2 regions of the Jiella sp. M17.18 genome follow, and region 1 is predicted to be linked to the other one. Evidence: riboswitches for the same ligand, from Rfam matches in the RefSeq annotation. Region 1 holds a riboswitch; the other holds the start of a gene.

The links. A riboswitch is a leader RNA that binds a small molecule or an ion and turns the genes downstream of it on or off. The one in region 1 is predicted to bind thiamine pyrophosphate.
Region 2: linked by a shared signal. The riboswitch ahead of thiC (phosphomethylpyrimidine synthase ThiC) and the one ahead of thiB (thiamine ABC transporter substrate binding subunit) in region 1 are both predicted to bind thiamine pyrophosphate.

The regions. Positions count from the first base shown of each region.
Region 1 is NZ_JBFTEH010000005.1:137,170-141,061, forward strand. Features, by position in the region: gene AB5S17_RS11385 (hypothetical protein) at 1-9, shown strand, start outside; gene AB5S17_RS11390 (hypothetical protein) at 6-272, shown strand; tRNA gene AB5S17_RS11395 (tRNA-Arg) at 459-535, opposite strand; gene AB5S17_RS11400 (thiamine diphosphokinase) at 717-1,358, opposite strand; TPP riboswitch at 1,455-1,559, shown strand; gene thiB (thiamine ABC transporter substrate binding subunit) at 1,611-2,648, shown strand; gene thiP (thiamine/thiamine pyrophosphate ABC transporter permease) at 2,621-3,892, shown strand, end outside.
Region 2 is NZ_JBFTEH010000004.1:296,700-300,591, forward strand. Features, by position in the region: gene thiO (glycine oxidase ThiO) at 1-298, opposite strand, end outside; gene thiC (phosphomethylpyrimidine synthase ThiC) at 304-2,136, opposite strand; TPP riboswitch at 2,236-2,359, opposite strand; gene AB5S17_RS10275 (argininosuccinate synthase) at 2,774-3,892, opposite strand, start outside.

The sequences.
Region 1 (3,892 bases):
GAGCTATGAAGTCGCGCCACGACAATCTTCCGCTTGTCGATATGTCGAATGTCCCGGACGTCTACGCTTCCGGGACGCTGCCTATCGATGATCTCGGCGACGGGATGGTGCGGGTGTCCTTCTACAGCGTCCAAAGGGGCATCTGCGGCAACGCGGAGCGCATTGTTCAGGTGAAGGTCGTCATGTCGCGCTTTGCCGTTCTGGATCTCGCAATGGCGGCCGCAGCCCCACCAGAGCCGCTTGCGGTTGAAGAACCAGTCTTGAGGAACTGACGATGCGGCTCCTTATTGCCATCATCCGCCTGCGGCGCGAACTGCGGCTATGGCGAGCGGCACAACGGCGAGCGAATCGCTGATGACGATGGAAGGCCGGCGGAAACGTCGGCCTTTCCGTTACCCGCACCGTTACCCTAAACTCTTATCGGCGCGATGATAGAAAAGTTAAGCCGTTGATTTCCTTGGTGATCCCGACTGGATTCGAACCAGTGACCCTCAGATTAGGAATCTGATGCTCTATCCTGCTGAGCTACGGGACCACGCGGGGCGCACCATAGTCGAAAAGGTCGGGAAAGGCCAAGCCTGGAATCGGCCGGCGCGGCGGCCGTGCAAAGTCGGGTGGGGGGCGGCTCGGCGGTGGCCGGTGGCTGCTCTTGCAGGGTTGCGCGGGGAGCGCGAGGCTCCGGCGGAGGTGATGGCCGGTGGGCGGCGGCGCGCCGCTCAGTGTACCGCGGGGTCGGCCTGCGCCAGGAGCAGCGCGCGGCCCTCGCGCACCGTCACGGCGATCTCGCCCATCGCCTCGTTCGACTGCGTCAGGATGGAGTGGAACGGCACCGCGACGTCGGCGAGCGGCCATTTGGCGCCGTCGATCGTCAGCCCCTGAAGGTCGGAAAACTTCAGGATCGAGAACTGCGCACCCGGCGCGAGGGGGAAATTGCGGCGGTCCGGGCCGAGCGGCCAGGCGTGTTCGACGCCGTCGAAGAGTTCGACCGCCAGACCGCGGTCGTTGTAGCGCAAGGCGAGGATCAGATGCGCGAAGGCATGGTCGCTGCGCGGGCCGCCGAGCGCGCCGACGAGGGTCAGCCGCGTCGCCCCCCGTTCGATCGCCGCCTCGATGGCGATCTCGCCGTCGGTCTGGTCCTTGTCGCGCGGGAACGGGGCGCGTGCGATGCCCGCCAGCTCGATGGGCGGGTGCGGCGGCGTCGAATCGAAGTCGCCGACCCAGAGCTCCGGCGACAGGCCGAGCGCCGCCGCATGGCGGATGCCGTCGTCGGCCGCGATGACGCGGCTGCCCGCAACGGCCTCTTTGAGTGCCGCGGTCGGCTCGATGCGGCCGGCGAGGAGGACGGTGAAATGCGCCATGGGCCGGCCACTTAGCGCAAGCGGAGACGAAAGGGAAAGCGTCCCGGCCAAGCAGCCGATGCTTGCCAAGCCGGCGCGGCCGGTAGATAGTCCGGCCCGCTCACAAGGGGGTGCTCCGGACAAGGAGCTGAGAGGCGTCACGGCCAACCCGTCGAACCTGATCCGGATCGTACCGGCGGAGGGATTGCGAGCGTTGCCCAGCCATCAGCAACGCGCGTTCCGCTCGCCGACCAGCGAAAGATGACCCGCGCCATGGCCGCTCCTCGTCCGTTCCGCCTTTCCCGCCTCGCCGGGCTCGCGACCCTCGCCCTCGCCGCCTTCGCGGGGACCCACGGCGCGCTCGCCGCGGGCGACAAGCCGGTGCTCACGGTCTACACCTATGACAGCTTCTCTGCCGACTGGGGTCCGGGGCCGAAGATCACGGCCATGTTCGAGAAGACCTGCGGCTGCGTGCTGAAGTTCGTCGGGCTGGAGGACGGCGTCGCGATCCTCAACCGGCTGAAGCTCGAAGGCGCGTCGAGCGGCGCCGACGTGGCGCTCGGCCTCACCACCGATCTCATCCCCGAGGCGAAGGCGACCGGCCTGTTCGTCGACAGCGGCACCGACCTCTCCGCCATCGAGGTGCCGACCGGCTTCACCGATCCGGTCTTCGTGCCCTACGACTACTCCTATCTCGCCGTCGTCTACGACACCAAGGCGATCAAGACGCCGCCGACGAGCCTCGACGCGCTGGTGAACGGCGATCCCAGCGTCAAGATCGCCATCGAGGACCCGCGCACCGCCACCCCCGGCCTCGGTTTCCTGCTCTGGATGAAGGCGATCTACGGCGATCAGGCGAAGGCGAAGTGGGAGAAGCTGTCGGACCGCATCCTGACCGTCACGCCCGGCTGGAGCGAGGCCTACGGCCTGTTCACCAAGGGCGAGGTGCCGATGGTGCTCAGCTACACGACCTCCCCCGCCTATCACGAGATCGAGGAACACACCGACCGCTACCAGGCCGCTCCGTTCGAGAAGGGCCAGTATCTGCAGATCGAGGTCGCCGCGGCGCTGAAGGGGTCGCAGCACAAGAAGCTCGCCCGCGACTTCCTCGCCTTCATGCTGTCGAAGGACGTCCAGTCGATCATCCCGACGACCAACTGGACGCTGCCGGTGCTGCCGAGCGTCGAGCTGCCGAAGGAATTCCAGGCGCTGCCGAAGGTCGACCACCCGATCTTCATCGACCCCGAGACCGTCGCCAAGAACCGCGAAGCCTGGACGCAGGAATGGCTGCAGGCGATGGGCCGGCGCTGACCGGCACCGCGCGCCTCGTTCCCCGCGCCCCGGCCATGACCCGCAATGCCGACCGCCGCATCCGCATCGCGATCGGCTGCGCCGCGGCCGCGGTTCTCGCCGGCTTCCTCGTCGGGGCGCTGGCGGCGCTTCTCCTCGCCACCGGATCGCTTCCCGCCGTCGCGAGCCTGCTGGAAGACGGCTATATCCGCGCGATCGTCGGCTTCACGCTGGAACAGGCGCTTCTCTCCACGGCCCTCTCGATCCTCGGCGGGCTGCCGCTGGCGCTGGCGCTGCATCGCGCGCGCTTTCCCGGCCGCGACTGGGTGCTGCGCCTGTTCCTGCTGCCGCAGGCTTTGCCCGTCCTCGTCGGTGCGCTGGCGGTCATCGCGATCTGGGGCCGCAGCGGCGTGGTGTCGGACGCGTTCGCGGCCCTCGGCCTGCCCCGGCTCGACGTCTACGGCCTGCCCGGCATCCTGATCGCGCACGTCTTCTTCAACCTGCCGCTCGCCGCCCGGCTGATGCTCGCCGGGCTCGACCGCGTGCCGGCGGAAAGCTGGAAGCTCGCCGGGCAGATCGCCATGCCGCCGCTCGCGACCTTTCGCATCGTCGAATGGCCGGCGATCCGCACCGCCCTGCCTGGCGCGGCGAGCCTGATCTTCATGCTGTGCGTGACGAGCTTCACCCTCGTCCTGATCCTGGGAGGCGGGCCGGGCGCGACGACGCTGGAGGTCGCGATCTACCAGGCGCTCCGCTACGACTTCGACCCGGCGCGCGCGGTGTCGCTGGCGCTGTTGCAGATCGCGCTGACGGCGGCGATCCTCCTTGCCGCGACCCGCCTCGGGGGCGATCCTGCCGGCGGCTTCGGCCTCGGCGGAGACGCCCGCCGCTACGACCGCAAGAGCCGCGCGCGCGACGTCGCCGACCGCACCGTCCTCGTTCTCGGCATCGCCTTCGTCGCCGCGCCCTTCGTCGCTGTGCTCGTCGCCGGGCTGCGGGCGAACCTTGCCGGCCTCGTCGTGCAGGACGCGGTCCAGCGGGCCGCCCTGACCAGTCTTTGCGTGGCGGCAGCCGCCGCCGGCCTGTCGCTCGTCCTGTCGACGGCCGTGCTCCTGGCGATGGAAGCGCTCCGGCCGACCGCCGCGGGCGCGGCAGGCACCGCGCCGGCCCTCGCCCGCCATACGCTGGAGACGACGGGGAGCCTCGTCCTCGTCGTGCCGCCGATCGTCGTCGGCGCCGGCTGGTTCCTGGCGCTGCGGCAGGTC
Region 2 (3,892 bases), on a different contig from region 1:
CGAAGCGGCGCAGCTCGGCCGCATCGCGGGCCGGAGCGACGACCAGCGTGCCGTGGCGGACAACGTCCGGCACGCGGCTCTCCCACCACTCGGCGGCCCGCTGCCCCAGGCGGACCACCGGCTCCTCGGCGGTCTCGCCCTCGCAGAAGGGCGCGAGCATGCCGCCGGCGAGCCAGGAGGCGGCGTCGCCGCCGAGCGTCTGCGAGCGCTCGACGAGCGTGACGGCGACGCCGCGCTCGGCCAGCGCATTGGCGACGGCGAGGCCGGTGACGCCGGCCCCGATGACGGTGACGCGCATGGCGGCTACTCGGCCGCCTCGCCGGTGGCGATCGCGCCGGACGCGGCATCGACCGGCATGTAGAGGTCGCCCTCGCGGCGGTACTTCTCCGCCATCGCCTCCATGCCTTCGCGCCGCGCCTCGTCGCGGATGTCCTGGCTGATCTTCATCGAGCAGAACTTCGGCCCGCACATCGAGCAGAAATGCGCGACCTTGTGCGCTTCCTTCGGCAGGGTCTGGTCGTGGAAGTCGCGCGCCGTCTCCGGGTCGAGCGAGAGGTTGAACTGGTCCTCCCAGCGGAACTCGAAGCGGGCTCGGCTCAGCGCGTCGTCGCGCGCCTGCGCCGCGGGATGGCCCTTGGCGAGGTCGGCGGCATGGGCGGCGAGCTTGTAGGTGATGACGCCGGTCTTCACGTCGTTCTTGTCGGGAAGGCCGAGATGCTCCTTGGGCGTGACGTAGCAGAGCATCGCGGTGCCGAACCAGCCGATCTGCGCCGCGCCGATCGCCGAGGTGATGTGGTCGTAGCCGGGCGCGATGTCGGTGGTGAGGGGGCCGAGCGTATAGAAGGGCGCCTCGCCGCAGGTCTTCAGCTGCTTGTCCATGTTCTGCTTGATCTTGTGCATCGGCACATGGCCGGGGCCCTCGATCATCACCTGGCAGTCCTTGGCCCATGCGATCCTGGTCAGCTCGCCCAGCGTCTCCAGCTCGGCGAACTGCGCGGCGTCGTTGGCGTCGGCGATCGAGCCGGGGCGCAGGCCGTCGCCGAGCGAGAAGGAGACGTCATAGGCCCGCGCGATGTCGCAGATCTCCTCGAAATGCTCGTAGAGGAAGCTCTCGCGGTGGTGGTGCAGGCACCATTTCGCCATGATCGAGCCACCGCGCGAGACGATGCCGGTGACCCGGTTCGCCGTCAGCGGCACATGCGCGAGGCGCACGCCGGCATGGATGGTGAAGTAGTCGACGCCCTGCTCGGCCTGCTCGATCAGCGTGTCGCGGAAGACCGCCCAGGTGAGGTCCTCGGCGATGCCGTTCACCTTCTCCAGCGCCTGGTAGATCGGCACCGTGCCGATCGGGACCGGCGAGTTGCGGATGATCCATTCGCGGATGTTGTGGATGTTGCGGCCGGTCGAAAGATCCATGACCGTGTCGGCGCCCCAGCGGATCGCCCAGACCATCTTGTCGACCTCCTCGGCCATGGAGGAGGTGACGGCGGAATTGCCGATATTGGCGTTGATCTTCACCAGGAAGTTCCGGCCGATGATCATCGGCTCGGTTTCCGGGTGGTTGATGTTGACGGGGATGATGGCGCGGCCGCGGGCGATCTCGTCGCGCACGAATTCCGGCGTCACGAAGTCGGGGATCGCCGCGCCGAAGTCCTCGCCGTCGCGGGCGCGCTGTTCCGCCTGCTGCTGCCGGCCGAGGTTCTCCCGGATCGCGACGAACTCCATCTCGGGCGTGACGACGCCGGCGCGGGCATAGGCGATCTGGGTGACGGCGCGGCCGTCCTTCGCGCGATAGGGCCGGTTGCGGACGGGGAATTCCGGCGTCAGCCGCTCGCCCGAGACGAAGCCATTGTCGGCGGGCGTGACGTGCCGGCCCTCATAGGCCTCGACGTCGCCGCGGGCCGCGATCCAGGCCTCGCGCAGGCGCTTTAGGCCGGCGTTGACGTCGGTCGCGACGGCGGGATCGGTGTAGGGGCCGGAGGCGTCGTAGACCGTCAGCGGCGGCTCGTTCGCGCTCGGATGCAACGCGATCTGGCGCATCGGCACGGCGATGTCTGGATGGAGAGTTCCCGCGACGTGGACCTTGGTCGAGGCGGGCAGGGGGCCGGCATTCGCCAGCGGTGTCATGCGGTTCATCGGACGCTCCCTAAGCGTGTCGCTCTGGGATCCGGTCCTGACGTGTGGTGGAGAATCGCGCCGTTCGGCTGAGTAACGATCCGCAGAGTCCTGCGGGGTGTCGCGGCGCCTTGACCATCCCTACGCCGGTGTGAGCCGGATCAGGTTCGAAGGGTCGCTGCGCCCACGCGTTGCCGCGCCATCAGCCTCTCAGCCCCTTGCCGGGACTCCCCTGGTAACGACGGGGAGGATGGGCCGGGGACGGTCGGCTGTCAATGCGGGGGTTGTTAGCCTCGCTGCGAAACCGCCGCGGGGCAGGCTTGTCACCTGCCGGCGTGCCTGCGGTGCCGTCGAGACCACACCAGCTGCCGGAGCGTTACAGGAACGCCTCAGTTTTCGACGCTCGTCATCCCGGCCTTGAGCCGGGATCCGTGCCTCGACGGCTATACAGGCCCTCGCGCCCAATACCCCGATGATCGCCTCAGACAAGGGTCATCGGAAGCTTCGGTGGCTTGGAATGCATCCCGGCTCAAGGCCGGGATGACGAAGTGGTAGTGTTGGCGCCAGCCTTCCGATGCCGAGGGTGCATTCGGCAGCGGAACACGGACCGGCGCGCCGGAGTCGAAGCCCCGGTGCGCCGGATCGCCGCCTGTCCCGGTTACCGCCCGTCGCGCTTGGCCAGGGTGCGCAGCCTGAGGGCGTTCAGCCGGATGAAACCGGCGGCGTCCTTCTGGTCGTAGGCGCCGTGATCGTCCTCGAAGGTGACGAGGGCGTCGGAGTAGAGGGACTTGGCGCTCTCGCGGCCGATGACGATGACGTTGCCCTTGTAGAGCTTCAGCTTCACCGTGCCCTCGACATGCTCCTGGCTCTTGTCGATGGCCGCCTGCAGCATCAGCCGCTCCGGCGAGAACCAGAAGCCGTTGTAGATGAGCTCCGCATAGCGCGGCATCAGCTCGTCCTTCAGATGCGCCGCGCCGCGGTCGAGCGTGATGCTCTCGATCGCGCGGTGCGCATGCAGGAGGATGGTGCCGCCCGGGGTCTCGTAGACGCCGCGCGACTTCATGCCGACGAAGCGGTTCTCGACGAGGTCGAGCCGGCCGATGCCGTTGTCGCGGCCGAGGTCGTTGAGGGCCGCGAGCAGCTCGTGCGGCGCCATCGCCTTGCCGTTCAGCGAGACCGGGTCGCCCTTGGCGAAGCCGAGTTCGATCGTGGTCGCCCGGTCCGGCGCCTCCTCGGGGCTGACCGTGCGCATGAAGACGTAAGGAGGCGGCTCCTCGGCCGGGTTCTCCAGCACCTTGCCCTCGGAGGAGGAGTGCAGGAGATTGGCGTCGACGGAGAAGGGCGCCTCGCCCTTCTTGTCCTTGGTGACGAGGATCTGGTTCTTCTCGGCGAAGTCGATGAGGTCGGTGCGCGACTTGAACTCCCACTCGCGCCAGGGAGCGATGACCTTGATGTCCGGGTCGAGCGCGTAGGCCGAAAGCTCGAAGCGGACCTGGTCGTTGCCCTTGCCGGTGGCGCCGTGGGCGATGGCGTCGGCGCCGGTCTCGTGGGCGATCTCGACGAGGCGCTTGGAGATCAGCGGCCGCGCGATCGATGTGCCGAGGAGATAGGTGCCCTCGTAGACGGCATTGGCGCGGAACATCGGGAAGACGAAGTCGCGGCAGAACTCCTCGCGCACGTCCTCGATGTAGATCTCCTTGATGCCGAGCCGCTCGGCCTTCTCGCGCGCCGGGCCGAGTTCCTCGCCCTGGCCGAGATCGGCGGTGAAGGTCACCAC